DNA from 2 places in the Pseudomaricurvus sp. genome. Region 2 is predicted to be linked to the other one. Evidence: riboswitches for the same ligand, from Rfam matches in the RefSeq annotation. Region 2 holds a riboswitch; the other holds the start of a gene.
What was found. Region 2 has a riboswitch for cobalamin ahead of ACTG33_RS11675 (cobaltochelatase subunit CobN). Riboswitches for the same ligand answer to the same signal wherever they lie in the genome.

Region 1 (7,874 bases), on a different contig from region 2:
TAACTGAATACTGCGATTGATGTCCCCGATCACGGCCGCTCGTCCTTCGCCCATCACAGGACGTGACTGCCATTGCCCGTGGTAACAGGCTCCACCACCCAGTTCTATTTGCAGGCTGCCAGCACCACTGCACATCACCGGACCACCATTGGGACTGGCGCAATATCCAGCCTGATCTCGCCAGCAACGCCGGGCGGTGGCGGTTTGCCCAAGCAGGGCGTAACTTACTGCTGTTAAGCGAGCGGGAATCCAATTCAGTACATCATCCAGCTTTGCACTGCAAAAACCAAATGCCGCGTAACGTGTGGTGCGATAGCCCCACATGGCATCCAGTGTGTTGGCTAGCCGGTACATAACAGCACCTGCCGGCCCCGCCACCATAAACCAGAAAAGTGGCGCAAATATGGCATCGCTGCCGTTTTCCAGAATGGATTCGATGGTGGCTCGTGATACCGCGGCTTCATCCATAGAATCCGTATCGCGACTGACAATTCGCGACACCTGATGCCTCGCGGCTTCCAGCCCTTTCTGGGAAAACGCCTCGGCAACCGCCCGACCGTGCTGCCGCAGACTCTGCCAGCCGATACTCAGGTAAAGCGCTGGCACAGCCAGCAGCCATTCTCCAAGCTCGTTTAAGCCACCGCCAAACCATACCAGCCCGATGATCAACGGCAATGGCAACACGAGAAGCAACCACGCCAGCCCACCTCTTAAGCGCCGGGCGGATACTGATGGCTCTGTACTGGAACCCTGCCACTGATTGAGACGTCGCTCAAGCCAGATAGCCAGATTGCCGAACCCCACCAGAGGGTGAAAACGACTCGGCTCGCCCAGCAGCCGGTCCAGCAGGAGTGCCGATACCACCCAGAGAATTAGCATAACAACCATGGGCGACCGGTTTGCGGATGCGTCACGCGATGAAACGCCACCTGAAAGACCTCTTGCAGCAGATCTTCCTGCAGTACTTCGTCAGGTGAACCCACCGCACGCACCTGACCACAGCACATCAGTACCAACTGATCCGCACACTGCGCCGCCAGATTCAGATCGTGCATGGCTGTGATTACAGAACACCCGTTTGAAGAGTGTTCACGCAAGAGACTGGCGACCATCTGCTGATGAGCGTAATCCAGTGCCGATGTGGGCTCATCGAGAATCACGACTCGCTGCCGCTGATCTTCACTTTGCCATACCTGAGCCAGCACTCTGGCCAACTGAACCCGCTGCTTTTCTCCGCCCGACAAACTGGTATAAGTTTGTTCGCGCAAATAATCGGAGTCTGTACTGCGCAACGCCTGAGTCACAATGTCCTGATCGATCACCAAACCGGTGTTATGCGGTGTGCGCCCAAGCATCACCACTTCTTCCACGGTAAACGGAAAGTTCAACAGCGACTGCTGTGGCAACACGGCCATATGCAATGCTTTTTCGGCGGGTGAACAGGAGGATAGCAACTGGCCATTAAAATGCACTTCGCCAGACTGCGGCACCACTTCACCACTGGCCACTTTCAACAGCGAGGATTTACCGGCGCCATTGGGGCCCAGTACAACAACAACCTGTCCTGCAGCCACTTCAAGATTCACATCTCGTAAAATGGGGACGGGTTGCTTGCCCGTTTGATAACTCAACTGAATCTGCCGGAGGGACAACATCACACACCCTCCACGGCTGTACGCTGCCTGCGCAGCAACGACAAAAAGAAAGGCGCCCCTAACACCGCGGTCACCACACCAATAGGCAGCTCCCCCGGAGCCATCACATAGCGCGAACACGCGTCAGCCAACACCAGCAAAATGGCCCCCGCCAGTGCGGAGCAGGGAATCAACCCGCGATGATCCGGCCCAATGACCAGACGAACCATATGCGGTGTCACCAGTCCCACGAAGGCGATGGTTCCCGTTAAGGCCACTGCAACACCTACAGCCAACGCCACCAGAATAATAATTTGAACTTTGATCTTATCGACATCAATACCCAAGTGGCGGGCTTCAGATTCACCCAACAGGAAGGCATTGAGTGCACGACTGTAACGGGGAAACCAGCACAGCAAGCTTCCCAACAGCGCAAAGGCCAGTATGACCCGATTCCACGACGCACTGCTGAGAGATCCCATTTGCCATAAACTGATTTGCCGCAGCATATGATTGTCGGCAATAAAACTGAAAAAGCTGTTGAGCGCGCCCGCCAGGGCACTGATCGCAATGCCCGCAAGCAACATGGTGGCAACGGATGTTCCAGTGGCTGTCGCCGCCAGACGATACACTAGCCAGGTTGCCAACGCCGCGCCCACAAAAGCGCCCAGCGCCACAAAAGAGACGCCCAGTAGTTCGTGCACACCAAACAATCCGGCGCCCATCACAATCATAAAACTGGCACCAGCGGACGCCCCGCTGGAGACACCAATCAGCGACGGATCGGCCAATGGGTTGCGAAATAATCCCTGCATCATCACGCCGGATACGGCCAGGGTGGCACCGATGATGGCTGCCATCAAGGTACGCGGCAAACGAATCTGCTCAACAATAAGCTGGTTTGAAAAGGTTTGGGATTCCGACCCCGATATAAAAGGCAAAATGATTTCCGGCCCCACAACCAGCCCTACCATTAGACTTAATGGCAGCATCACCAAGAGGATAAGCAGAAGCTTTTTGGGCTGTGTGCGTTTCATAAATTTCCCGGAAAAAAGGAGGGTTTCCCCTCCTTTTCAATAACAACCCCCATCATTTGACAGGGGCTTATATAAACAACGTCAACTAAAAGCGATAACGAACACCGCCGTACAGCGCAGCTTTGCTGGTGTTGTAATGATTAACTTCCTGGTAGTCGGCATTCATGACATTTTCGCCACGCACGTAAACTTCCATCTGCGGCATGACAAAGTAAGTAGCCGACACGTTCAGCACTTCGTACTCATCCAGCTTGCTGCCATCGTTATCAATCGCATTGTAAGAACCTCTGACATCTGCATTGACTCGCAACCGCTCACTCAACATCATGGCTTGCAGACCGACATTAAACACCTGTCTTGGACGACGAGCACGCTGTTCACCGGTAGAGGTCGCAGTGTCATTATACGTCGCATTGGCCAACAAACTCAGATGATCATTCAATACCAGCTCCGAATTGAGCTCAACCCCTTTAGAACGACTCAGACCATCTTCTTGCATGTAGCCAGTGTAACCCACCACATCAAAATCAATAGCGTCGTCAATTTCCTGATTGAAATACACAACTTCAAATAAGTGCCCGCTGGCGGTGTGTAATTCCACACCCACATCGAAGCCTTCGCTGGTTTCTTCCGTCAAAACTGTTTTTGCCACAGAGTTTGCGTTGTAGTTCTGCTCGTACAAACTGGGTGCGCGAAAACCGGTACCGTAGGATGCTTTGTACTTGAGGTAATTACCATCGCTCAAAGATTGCACATATGCGGTGGTCAGTCGATAGGTCGTATGCTCACCGAAAGCATCGTTATCGTCGTGACGAACACCCGCACTGTAAGACCACTGATCCGTGAACTGGCCCTGCCATTCAGCGTAGATCCCAAGCTGGTCCTGCTTGGTATGATTCAGCTTATCGCGCTGCTTCTCGTCATCAACGCCTAAAACCAAGGTGTTTTGCTCAGAGAGCTTGAAGGAACCAAGATAAGAAACGGTGTCCAGAGTACCTTCATAGACATAGGTTTTCAGACCATCGGTATACAGCTGACGGTCAACTTTGTTGGCCGAATAACTGAGCTGTTGAGTATGATTTTCACCTTCATAAATAGCTCTCAACAAACCCGTGGTCTGCTCGTAGTCACTGGCTCTGTCGGTACTGCCAAAAGAACCATCGTACTCGTTGTAGCTGTCCACATCCCGAACATCCAGCTCGAAACGAAGAGCTTCGGTCGCATCCCAGCCTAATGAAGCATTCAGCGAAGTATTGTCGTAGCCGTCATCATCCGCCAAAACAGTATCGTCATCACGAGCATTGAAGCCATCGGTCGATACATCACTGGCGCTGATGGAATAATCAAAAGATTCTACTTTGCCACGCAGATTCGCGCTCAGGTTACGGGTGTCGTAGCGGCCGTATTCAGCGCTGACATCGCCTTCCAAAGCCTGAGTCGGACGCTTGGTTGTAATATTCACCACCCCACCGGCATCGGCACCGTACATCATCCCCTGTGGACCACGCAGCACTTCGATTCGCTCAATCTCACTGGTCATCAGATGAGCAAATCGAGGGCCTACCTGTGTTCCCGTAGGATCCGAAATTTTTACGCCATCGACATAAACTACGGTGCGGTAGCCTTCTTCTCCACGGATACGCAGAGTGGTTTGCTTGCCCATACCACCGGTATTGCTCACCGCAATCCCTGGCAAAGTTCTCAGCAAATCAGCCGCGGACAACTGTCCTTTGGCCTCAATATCGGCTGCCGACAGCACGCTAACGGATGAGCCAATTCGGCTGATCTGAACAGGAATACGGTGAGCTGTTACAACCATTTCTTCCAGGCTGGAGCTTTTATCGATCTCTGCCTGTGAAGGTAACGAAGTAAGGCCTGCGAGTGCAGCGGCTAATAGAGTTTGTTTATACATGGTGTTCCCCAATCTTTTGCCGGCCTCTGCTTGAAAGGTTCAGAGGGTATTGCGGCAGTAATGACGTGATTGAGGGAGGACAAAGAGCAGGGAAGGAGGCTGTTTTTATACCGGCTTATGCTGATATAAGGAAAGGATAGCCTCGAATCCTACCGATAAAGCCCTCCGCTTCATCGTTAAGCACGTTGATCCGGTGAGCCGGGCAACGTGAGTTATTCAAGGCCGGTATCGGGCTTATGATCTGCTGACAGATCAATCACCGTTGCGGGGGCAGCGTTGGCATAACTCGTGTGACCGAGCGCACCACTCTTCCCGTTTACCTCAGCTTCCGGAAAACCGGTCACCAAGCACCTTTAATAACGCCGCGCAGACTAAGGTTCACCCATTGTTTAGTCAAGACTTGATGAGCGTTTATATCAATAAAGCAGTGAAAACCCACCTTGAATTGACATAAACGCTCACAGAAATGCAGCTTTCAGGCTGGTCGAATATGAATTCCAAACCACAAAAACTGCGAACTGCGTGCAATTGGCCTCAAAAAAATCCTGTCGTCGATTAAAAGGCTTCTACACTAAGAGGAAACAAGCACACTAATAAATAGGGCAACCGATCGTGGCCACACCCCCAGCAAGCGACCCAAAATCCGGAACCAGTCACTCTGAACGCAGACGCTTCAGCCGAATTCCTTTTGATGCCGACACCTCGATCCAACAGGACACCCTGCGCTGGCCCAGCCAGTTGCTGGACATCTCGATGAAAGGCTTGCTGATTACTGAGCCAGAGCACTGCTCACTGGATGAAAACCTGCCGGTGGATGTCACCATTGCCCTGTCCGATGACTCGCTCATTGAGCTGGTGGCACGTTTGTCCTGGCGCAAGGAAGGCTGGATGGGGTTTATCGTAGAGCGCATTGACCCGGTTAGCCTGAGTCACCTGCGCAGACTCATCGAGCTGAACCTGGGAGATTCCGAGGCTGCCGATCGCGAGCTGCATGCGCTGATTAATCCCGACTGATTTATGCGGTTATCTAAAGCATGGTTCTCTAAAACTTAACTATCTCACTTACCTATCGAAAACATCATGACCAACACCCACGAGGAGGCAGAATGACCGTAGTCGGTATGAAATCACAGGAGCGTCGATACTTCCCTCGGGTAGGCTTTCGCGGCCATGCTTCTATGATTACCACCCACCAAAAATGGCCTGTGCACATCATCGACCTGTCGTTCAACGGCGCTTTGGTGGCTTTGATCCACAGATACGAGGTAGATCAGGGAGAGGAAATCGTACTCACACTGGAAACTGACGACGGTGACCCCATCAAGATGCACGGCAAGATTGCCCATCAGAAGAATCACTTTATTGGGGTTGAGTGTCGCGCCAACAGCATTGACCACCAGTCCCGACTGCGGGAGCTGGTGGGACGCAACCAGCGGCCATCAGAGATGCACCGCACCTTGGAGAACATCCTCACGGACAACGATGAGCTCTGAGAACGATGATCCCTGTAAACGATGAGTTCTGAGTAAGCCGGAAAGCCCCTCAACAAACCCTTAGTCGATAGCCGCCACAGCCTCCTGCAAGGTTTTGACGGCAATCACTTTAATGCCGGGAATAGTCTCCCTCGGAGCATTTCCGGCAGGCATTATTGCGGTTTTAAAGCCGTGTTTGGCCGCTTCCCGCAAGCGCTCCTGACCACTGGGCACCGGACGAATCTCACCGGACAGCCCCACCTCACCGAAGACCATCAAATCGTGCCCCAGAGGGCGATTGCGAAAGCTCGACACCACCGACAGCAGCAGGGCCAGATCTGCACTGGTTTCCATCACCCGCACACCGCCGACCACATTGATAAAGACGTCCTGATCACCGATCAATACACCACCGTGACGATGCAGCACCGCCAACAGCATGTTCAGGCGGTTCTGATCCAGCCCCACAGCCACCCGCCGCGGATTGCCCTGATGGCTGTCATCCACCAGCGCCTGAACTTCCACCAGCAATGGGCGAGTACCTTCCCACACCACCATAACCACGGAGCCCGCGGCAATCTCATCGGCGCGCTGCAGGAAGATGGCCGAGGGATTACTGACTTCCTTTAAACCCTGCTCGGTCATGGCGAACACCCCCAGCTCATTCACCGCACCAAAGCGGTTTTTGCTGCCCCGCAGAGTACGGAAACGGGAATCGTGGGTACCTTCCAGCAAAATGGAACAGTCAATCATATGCTCCAGTACCTTGGGACCGGCCAAACTGCCGTCTTTGGTGACATGGCCTACCAAGATCAGCACTGTGCCGGTCTGCTTGGCAAAGCGCGTCAGGTAGGCAGCGCTCTCCCGCACCTGAGAGACGGAACCCGGTGCAGACTGGATATCGGCCATGTGCATGACCTGGATGGAATCCACCACCATGACTTTGGGTTGCAGCTTCTGTGCGGTGGCCACCAGCGACTCCACACTGGTTTCCGACAACATTTTCAGCTTGTCGGTCGGCAACCCCAGACGCTTGGCTCGCATGGCCACCTGCTGCAGGGACTCCTCCCCGGTACAGTAGAGTGACTCTCGGCCTGACGCCAGAAAGCACATAGTCTGCAGAAGAAGTGTGGACTTACCAGCTCCCGGATTGCCACCGATCAACACCACGGAACCCGGCACCAGCCCGCCCCCCAGCACACGGTCAAATTCACCCGCTCCAGAGGAAAAACGCGGCAGGGCTTCCAGATCAATCTCGGCCAACGTCTGGATCTCAGGGGCAACTCCCGCCGCGCCCGCATAACCGGTGAATTTCTCCGTGCGATTGGCCGGAGTGGGCCCCAGCCGAACTTCCGACAAGCTGTTCCAGCTGCCGCATTCGCTGCACTGCCCCTGCCATTTGGTAAAATCTGCACCGCACTCGCTGCAGACATAGGCGGTTTTGCTTTTTGCCACCATGGTATCCTCAGAAAAATCATGTCCGTATCCAGTCTGTATAACCCGACCAGTCTGTGTGACCCGAATAGTACCTGCCAGACCCGACACGAACCACCCTGGGGTCTTCTGACACTAGCGACTCATCCGCCAGAAAATGCTAAAGTTCGCCCATGACATCATCTCTGATCCCCGAACGCCCTATTCTGGTTTCTCCGTCTCTGGCCGCCACCATCGGCCTGGAGGAAGCCACTATGCTCAGCGTTCTGGACGAACTGACCCGACCGCTGCAACCGGTAGACAGTCAGGGCTTCCGCTGGTTTGAATTGAACGATCAGACCCTGTACGTCGCGCTACCTTTCTGGAATCAGCACGACATCAACCG
Region 2 (7,874 bases):
CGACAATACCTACCAGCAAGCCCATAACCGTCGTGTCAAATGCGACACTCATCGCGGTCGTCAAGATACTCAGCTCACCGTCACCCAAAGCTGCCAAACCCGGGCCCAGAGGAATCAGCGTTCCCATCAAACCTAACATGGGAGCAATGCGGGCCATAAAATCGCTGCGTTCAATGCGTTTTTTGGCCAACTGTTCAAAGCCGGCTATATCCCCGCTGCGACGCCAGCTGGACAAGCCTTTAACCCGCTCTGCCAATAAAGTACCCAGATCAAGTACCGCCAGTGCCGCCAGCAACATCAGCAGCCACAAAACCGGTTCGAGTAAATAGCTGACCAAAAGGTGCAGCAGACCAATCGAAGAAGACGTTAACATCTAATATTCCTCATGTTTCTATAATGGCCTTTTAAGCCCCTAATCCTTATTGCGCTGACTGGCTGGCGCACGACTGCCTCGCACCCAACCGGCAATCAACAATACTGCCAGCAATAAGGCAACCCAATAGTATGGTGGCGTCTGTGATTCCGAGTCTTGGGACTGGTTTTCAGCGTTATCCTTGTGAGCAGCGTCCTGATCCGATGCGGTTTGACTCTCAGCTTGTTGCACCGCATTGGCGTCAGACAGATTGATTTCAGCCACAACACTTGGCGCAGCCGCAACACTCGAATCCACTGTGGTTTCAGACAAAAGCTTTTGCAGGTTTTTATACTGCTCTTCATCCACATAGGGCTTGATGAAATCGTACATGGGATGATTTTGCGTGGTGTGCCCGCTGCCAGGCAAACCGTTTTCCAGCACCAACTCGGTGAACGATCCCGCCACCTGTTTCAGCGTTTCGTCACTGGCTTCCCAGAAGCCTTTTTGCGCCGCCACCAGCATAATTGCCAACATGTTCGCCTTGACGTGTGCGTTGTGGTTTTGCTCAAGGAATTCATTCAGGCCGATATTGAGCTTGTCATCGATGTAGACCGATTTCACCTCATCCCACACCCAGCTTTTCACGAAACCGGGATTGGTGACCAGCCAGCCCCACAGGTATTCGAGGAATTCGCTGCCCATGGTGCGGGCACCGGCATAGCCCTCATCCATTAACGGTTTCAGCCATTGCGGGTTTAAAAACTGACCGCGTAATTCAGCCAATAGCGCCACTTCCAATGGCTCCATCGACAGGCTATTAGCGTCTTTATGGAACAGAATAAAGTTCTCCGGCGGTTGGCCTTTGACTGTCTCAACGGCGAGACTTAAACCGCCGAGATAATCGAAGGCATCGTTGTTATCCAGCAGCCCATACAGATTACTGGAACGACCCAAATAGGTGTGGCCAACGGTATTGAGGCGCTGTTTGAACACGTCCTGCATGGGTTCACCTTGCAGATTCAAACCGTACGCATGCCCCATGCGGCTCATGTAGGTATCAGCCAATTCAGAGCGCTCTTTCCAACTGCCAGAACGCTCCGCCAGACGATTCACGCCCGCACCGTAGGTTCCCGGCGCATCACCAAACACTCGATAGGCAGACTGCTTGCCCGCCATCACGGCAGGCATTCCCTGTTTCAGCGCATTGCGGGCATCTTCCACCCAGCGCGCCGCAACCAAATTGATGTTCAACGACTCACTGCCCGGGTTTTGCTGATTGCCTAGTGGTTCCAGAGCGCCGTTCAACGCGTAGGTTAACGCCGGATATTGTTCGCGAATCAAATCAGACGAGGCATCCAGCGCCATCAGTACGGCTTTTTCCAGTAACACCAGATGCGCACCGTACAAATCGCGAAACAAACCGGAGGTGGTAAAGACGGTGTCGTGCCGCTGCCGAGGCTGACCGTTTTCCATCATGCCCGTCACGTCCAGCCGCTCCAGATCTTTAACGATACCGCGACTGCTCCACATGGGTTTGACACCTAACATATCAAAACCGAAGGCGATCATGGCGCCTTCATCGCGCACCACATCCGAAGCCCACAGCACGATGGCATCAGACTCTGGAATCTGCGCGTGTCCATTTACTTTTTTTCCATCTACGTTTCCATCTACGTCCCCATCTACTACAGCACTCACGTTAGAAACGGTTTCCTGACGGGCTTTGGCAGCCAGCTCCAGCCCCACGTCATAACCCAAGCGCGATGGAATCAGGCTGCCATCCAGTGCGTAAAAGTTGCGCCCCGTAGGTAAAGCTTCTGGGGTACGAATAGGATCATTGCCTTTACCCGGTGCGATAAACTGGCCGCTCAAGCCTTTCAGCAAGCCATCCATTTCAGCCTTGGGCGACGCAGACAGCATGCTCTCCCAACCTGCTCCCACCTCATCGCCCTGCGCCATGGACGTGAGCATGGTGTCGATAGCTTTGTCAGTCCAATCCTGCCCGAAAACATGCAGTCCCAGCGGCATAAAATCTTCTTGCAAGTGCGTGAGGTAGTGACCGATTTCGTGCACCAGCAATTCGTCGTCCACCTGATCAAAGTCCGTAATGCCTCGCACTTCTAATTCGCCAGACATACTGGCCAACAGCTCGTCGCGCAACTTCAGATCATCAACCATAGACTTCATCGCGGTGATGGCCCGCTGACGCATAGCGCCTGCGGCTTCCGGCGCGGCTTCATAGCTTTCTACCAGGTGACGCAGCTCCAGTAATTGATCGTACAACTCAGTACTGTCCAGCGGGGGCGTCAGATGATCGATCATCACCGCCAAGCCGCGACGCTTGGCCTGAATGCCTTCACCCACACCATCCACAATGTACGGATAGACGCTAGGCAGATCCCCGAGCAACGCCTGCGAGTAGTCTTCATCGCTCAAACCCACACGGTGGCGCGGCAAGAATTCATAGGTGGAATGACGACCCAAATGCACCAGCGCATCCGCCTGGAAACCATTGCGCAACCACTGATAAAACGCCATGTACTGATGCGGTGGCGGAAACGACAAGTTCGCGTGCAACAACTCTTCGTTAAGCTCCCAGCCACGAGGCGGCTGCGGACCCACAAAGACATTGCCAAACTGTATGCCAGGAATCAGCAATTGGTTGTCATACACCATCACTTTTCCAGGTATCGCACCCCAGCCACGCAAACCTTCGACACCGCTGTCGCTGATGGCAGACACTAACTCTTCCGCTTTTGACCAATCTACAGCTTTGTTCTGCGCGCTGCCGTCGACGGATTCACCGTAGGAATCTTCCAACTGTTGCAGCAAGTTCATCACTCGCTCACGGGAAGGATGATCCGCGCCTTCAATGGCGTGACGCAAATCCTTAACCACCCGTGCAGTCAAGTGACGAGCAATGTCTTTATTTTCCAGATGTACTGCGCGCTGTAACATTTCGTGCAGATACCCCAGCGGCCCTGCCACCATTTCCCGCTGCAATGCGGCTGGCAGAGTGTCGAACCACTGCTGATATTGCGCAGGGGAAACCGTCTGAACCTTGGCCGACATGGATTTCAACACCTGCCGATCTTCCGGCAAATTGACACCTTTCTCTTGCAACAAATCCAGCAAGGCTTCTTCCGTTGCAGGCAGTTCACCCGTGTTGTAGCCCGCCGCTTTCATTTCTTGAAGAATATGGAAGAGCGAGGCCGGCACATTCAAGTTATCCGCACCGATGTTGTGACGTCCGGGAGGGTGATTGTAATAAATGATGCCGACTTTTTTATCTGCGTTAGACTTTTCCTGCAGTGCCAACCAGCGATCGACTCGCTGATTAAGCAGTGTGACCTGAGATTCAATGAGGCGAGATAAGGTCACTTTCAAGCCAGTGGCTTTATCAAGACTCGGCGGTGTCATTGCGGCCACCACCAGCGGTTGGGAAACACCCTGTAACTCTGGCATAGCAATACGGTAGTGCACACTGTCCCAACGCAGACCTTCTTCTGACAAACGCCATTCGTCTTCTGTACTGTCGGTTAGACGGATAGCCTTGAGTGTGGGAACATTTAAGGCCTCAAGCGATTGGGTCACCTCTGCACGGCCTTCACCGCCACCGATGACAAAGTTTTGCAGCGAGACTACCACGCCGATACGATCGCGATACTGCGCCAGAATGTCCACCGCTTCGACACTGGCCTCGCCCCATTTCGCCAGCACGCGCAGACAATAGCGATTGCTTGTTGCCTGCTGTTCACAGAGATCTTCCATCAGCTCACGTTCACCGGGACGATCACCGTGCTCATAGTCCAGAATGACAACCCAGCGTTTATCATCATCGATATTCAGTTTGTTCAGTTGCAACTTATTGCCGATGATCTCTACGGGCTGTTCATCCAAAAACACCCGTAGAGGCTTGCGCAACTCAGGCGCTGGCACACTGAGATTCTCGCCAGTCGATGCCAATAAATGCCTGAAAATGCCATCGAGGTTGGAACCGTTGCGATCAGCCCAGAAGAGCTTGGTGGTCAACCAATCACGGTATTTCGGATTATCGTTTAGCTGTTGTTGTGACCACGCCAGCAGATCCGCATCCTGTTCCAACGGCGGATCTTGCATCAGCTGATCAAGATCTGCTCCCTGCAATAAAGGCTTGCTGTTCAAGCGTGAAGAACTCACCAATCGTCGGTCACTGTGTACCGCCACAAAACTTGGAATCAGACGATCATCTTCTAAATAACCGTTCAACAAGGTGGAAGCATCGCCAAACACACCGCCAGCAAAGACGATATCAGCCTGCTTGATTAAGGCTTGGCGTTCCGGCTCCGGCAGTTCACTGAATTGATCGGTGGTGCGTAAAATCAATTGATGCTGAGGGTTAGCGTTGAGAAACGCGTGAGCCCCAGTCAACACATCGGCACTGTTGCTCGACGAAACAACGCCCAATACCGTACCCGCCTGCACGCTGCTCGCCATACTGAGCATCAATACCAGCACACCAACACAGCGGCCAGTTTGAAGCCAACGACCACTCTTTTTCAGATTCGAAACTAACCCAAACATACTGTCTCCAATGGATATGGCCACCACACGGCACCAAAAACAATTGAACGACGAGAGCAAAACGTCTGAATACTCAGACAAAGGGGGAATAAACGAGGCGATTCGTTGTTGTCAGGGGTACAACAACCAGGAAACTGCCCAAGATAAAGCCCTCCGCTTCATCGATGCAACATGCTGCAAAGGGCCGGTTTCGGGCTCACTACCAGACTTCAGGCAGATTACCGTTGCGGGGGCAGCGGTGGGATAGGTCAGGCTCATCAGAGCAGCAGACACCACACTTCCCGTTTAACCTGTTCCAGACGATAAACACAACTACCGTCGACAGGCACCCTTTCACAGAAGGCGCCTATACTAGAAGCTGATGACTCGCAGGTCAAAGAGTTTTGCCGGAGGGCTGATCGAGTTGAAACCACCATTTAAAGTCTATAAATGGTGGCTGATGATTATTGATAGTGGCTAAGGGCTACTCATGTGGTTAGTGACTGTGAGCAGAATCTACGGGCTCACTGACATGCTCATAAACCTCACTGCTGCCGTCCTTCTTCAGCAACAGGACATCGTAGTCGTCATGGCGATGCCCCACTTCCATTCCCGGGCTACCCACTGGCATACCCGGTACAGACAAGCCAATAGCATCTGCAGGCTTTTCCTCTAGAAATCGTTTCATAATCGGTGCAGGCACATGCCCTTCAAAGACATAGCCATCCACTACGCCCGTATGGCAGGACTGGTATTGAGGCGCAATACCGTGCTTCTGTTTAACGTCGCTCATACTGTCTGAATCGGTCACCGTAGGGCTGAAGCCTTCACCCTCAAGATACGTCACCCATTTCTCACAGCAACCGCAGTTGGGATTTTTAAACACAGAAATATCGGTTTCAGCCACCGCCAAGCCTGAACTGATGAACAGGCAAACCATCAAAATCAGCCTTGGGATCACAGCCACTGCTGTCGTCGCGTTACTCTTGGCTTGTACGGTTAACATAAATATTCCTTATCCGATCAGAAGAGTTGCCTTTATAAAGCAGCCATTAACAAGCGTCAATACATCAATATCTCTATACGACAGTACACCAATACACCAATACAACAGTACATCACTCAGGCTCATCCTGCGGTACCGGGTTCTCGGTTTCTAACTCACCAACTGCAGCGCTGTCTTCATCACCGCTTTCGGACTCGTTATTAAAATCCAGAATAAAAATCTGCCAGAAAGCGATAAACAGTACCGCCACCAACGGACCAATCACAAAGCCATTCATGCCAAACAAGGCAAATCCGCCAAGGGTAGACAACAACACCAAATAATCCGGCAGTTTGGTGTCCCTGCCCACCAGAATCGGCCGCAGCAGGTTGTCCACCAAACCAATGATACCCGCACCAAAGGCTGTCAGAATCAGGCCTTTCTCCCAACTGCCCACCGCAAACAAATAAATCGCCACTGGCCCCCAAATCAGTCCCGAGCCAACCACAGGGATCAGCGACAACAACACCATGACCGCCCCCCAGAACACAGCACCTTTGATGCCCAACAAGGCAAAGATTATCCCCCCTAAACTCCCCTGAATAATCGCCACCACCAGATTGCCTTTGACGGTCGCCTTGGTCACTTCGGCAAACTTATTGAACAGGTGTCGCTCCCGCCCATCTCCCAAAGGCAATGCCCGAATCAGGAGATCAATCAGCATGGTGCCGTCACGAAACAGGAAAAACACCAGATACAACATCAACGCCAAACTGACAAAGAACTGCAACATATTCTGCCCGATGGACAAGGTATTCTCCGCCGCCCAACGACTCACCGTGCCAGCACTTTTGGTGAGCGTTTCCTTGATGAGCGACAGGTCGATATTAAAGCGATCCAGCAGCCCCTGAATAAAGGGAAACCCATCGCGCACCTTTTCCAGATACTCCCCCGGGTCCAGCTCACCACTCTCTAAAAGCTGATAGACCTCCCGCCCCTCATCCACCATAGCCTTGATCAGGAACAACATCGGCGCCACACCGACCACAACACAAATCGTTAACGTCGCCAGCGCGGCCAGGTTACGTCGGTTCCAGCGATTCAGCAGGAACTGGTAAAGCGGATAAAACAAAATGGTAATCACACAGGCCCAAAACACCGGACTGAAAAACGGCTTGAGCAGAAAAAAGAACAACACAGAGACAAGCACCAGCATCAGCAGAAAACTGCCCTGCTCCAAACGCGTGTAACCTTGAGGGGCTGGCATCAAATACTCCTTTTGCATTATCCGTTGGTGACATCAGAGGCAACTAAATGGGTAAGCGCCTGTTTATATCACCATAGCATTACCGTTGTGCTGTGTAATTGTTGTCCGTGGGCAATGGGAACACTCTGATTAAGTCTGACTCAGTTTAGGGGAAGCTGAGGTGTGATCTGGCTTACTCTGGCAGGCCCTCGAATTCTGGCACGTCGCTATTCGCGTCATCCCACACGACTCTGCTCGATGTAAAAATGTGCGCAGCTGGCAACACCGAGACTTCCGTATCCAAACACCCTGCAGGAACGACAAGCAACCCTGCAATTTGAGTGTTTGGTAATGCTGAACCACACGACTTACAAAAGCTTTTGTTGTGACGAGTGCCCGGAAGCGTAAAAGACATCACAGCATCCAGCCCCATAAGCCAGGTCAGTTTAGCTGACTGCGAAAATAAATTTGCGGCATGAGCAGATCCCGTATCTTTTTGACAACGCTCGCAATGACACAGGTAAAAGCTGTCAAAGTCACCTAGCACCTCAAATCTGACTGTGCCACACAGACAAGAACCAGCATGTTTAGTCATAAGATTCCCCTTTATGTTCTATAGATGAAGCATACGTGACGCAACGCTGAGCGGCGCGGCTTACTGTTACTCTATCTTACGTGCTTCTCTATTTTAACGCTCAACCATGCGTACTAATTCCGACCTTTTATAGACAGCATAACCGTCCCAC

Region 1: linked by a shared signal. The riboswitch ahead of ACTG33_RS00615 (TonB-dependent receptor plug domain-containing protein) and the one ahead of ACTG33_RS11675 (cobaltochelatase subunit CobN) in region 2 are both predicted to bind cobalamin.

The regions. Positions count from the first base shown of each region.
Region 1 is NZ_CBFIHX010000002.1:58,644-66,517, reverse strand. Features, by position in the region: gene cbiB (adenosylcobinamide-phosphate synthase CbiB) at 1-888, opposite strand, end outside; gene ACTG33_RS00625 (heme ABC transporter ATP-binding protein) at 873-1,655, opposite strand; gene ACTG33_RS00620 (FecCD family ABC transporter permease) at 1,655-2,671, opposite strand; gene ACTG33_RS00615 (TonB-dependent receptor plug domain-containing protein) at 2,757-4,583, opposite strand; cobalamin riboswitch at 4,795-4,944, opposite strand; gene ACTG33_RS00610 (PilZ domain-containing protein) at 5,196-5,597, shown strand; gene ACTG33_RS00605 (PilZ domain-containing protein) at 5,690-6,076, shown strand; gene radA (DNA repair protein RadA) at 6,137-7,513, opposite strand; gene ACTG33_RS00595 (DnaT-like ssDNA-binding domain-containing protein) at 7,663-7,874, shown strand, end outside.
Region 2 is NZ_CBFIHX010000081.1:5,172-13,045, forward strand. Features, by position in the region: gene ACTG33_RS11670 (MotA/TolQ/ExbB proton channel family protein) at 1-373, opposite strand, end outside; gene ACTG33_RS11675 (cobaltochelatase subunit CobN) at 413-4,918, opposite strand; cobalamin riboswitch at 5,097-5,252, opposite strand; gene ACTG33_RS11680 (DUF411 domain-containing protein) at 5,394-5,903, opposite strand; gene ACTG33_RS11685 (AI-2E family transporter) at 6,016-7,149, opposite strand; gene ACTG33_RS11690 (GFA family protein) at 7,322-7,723, opposite strand.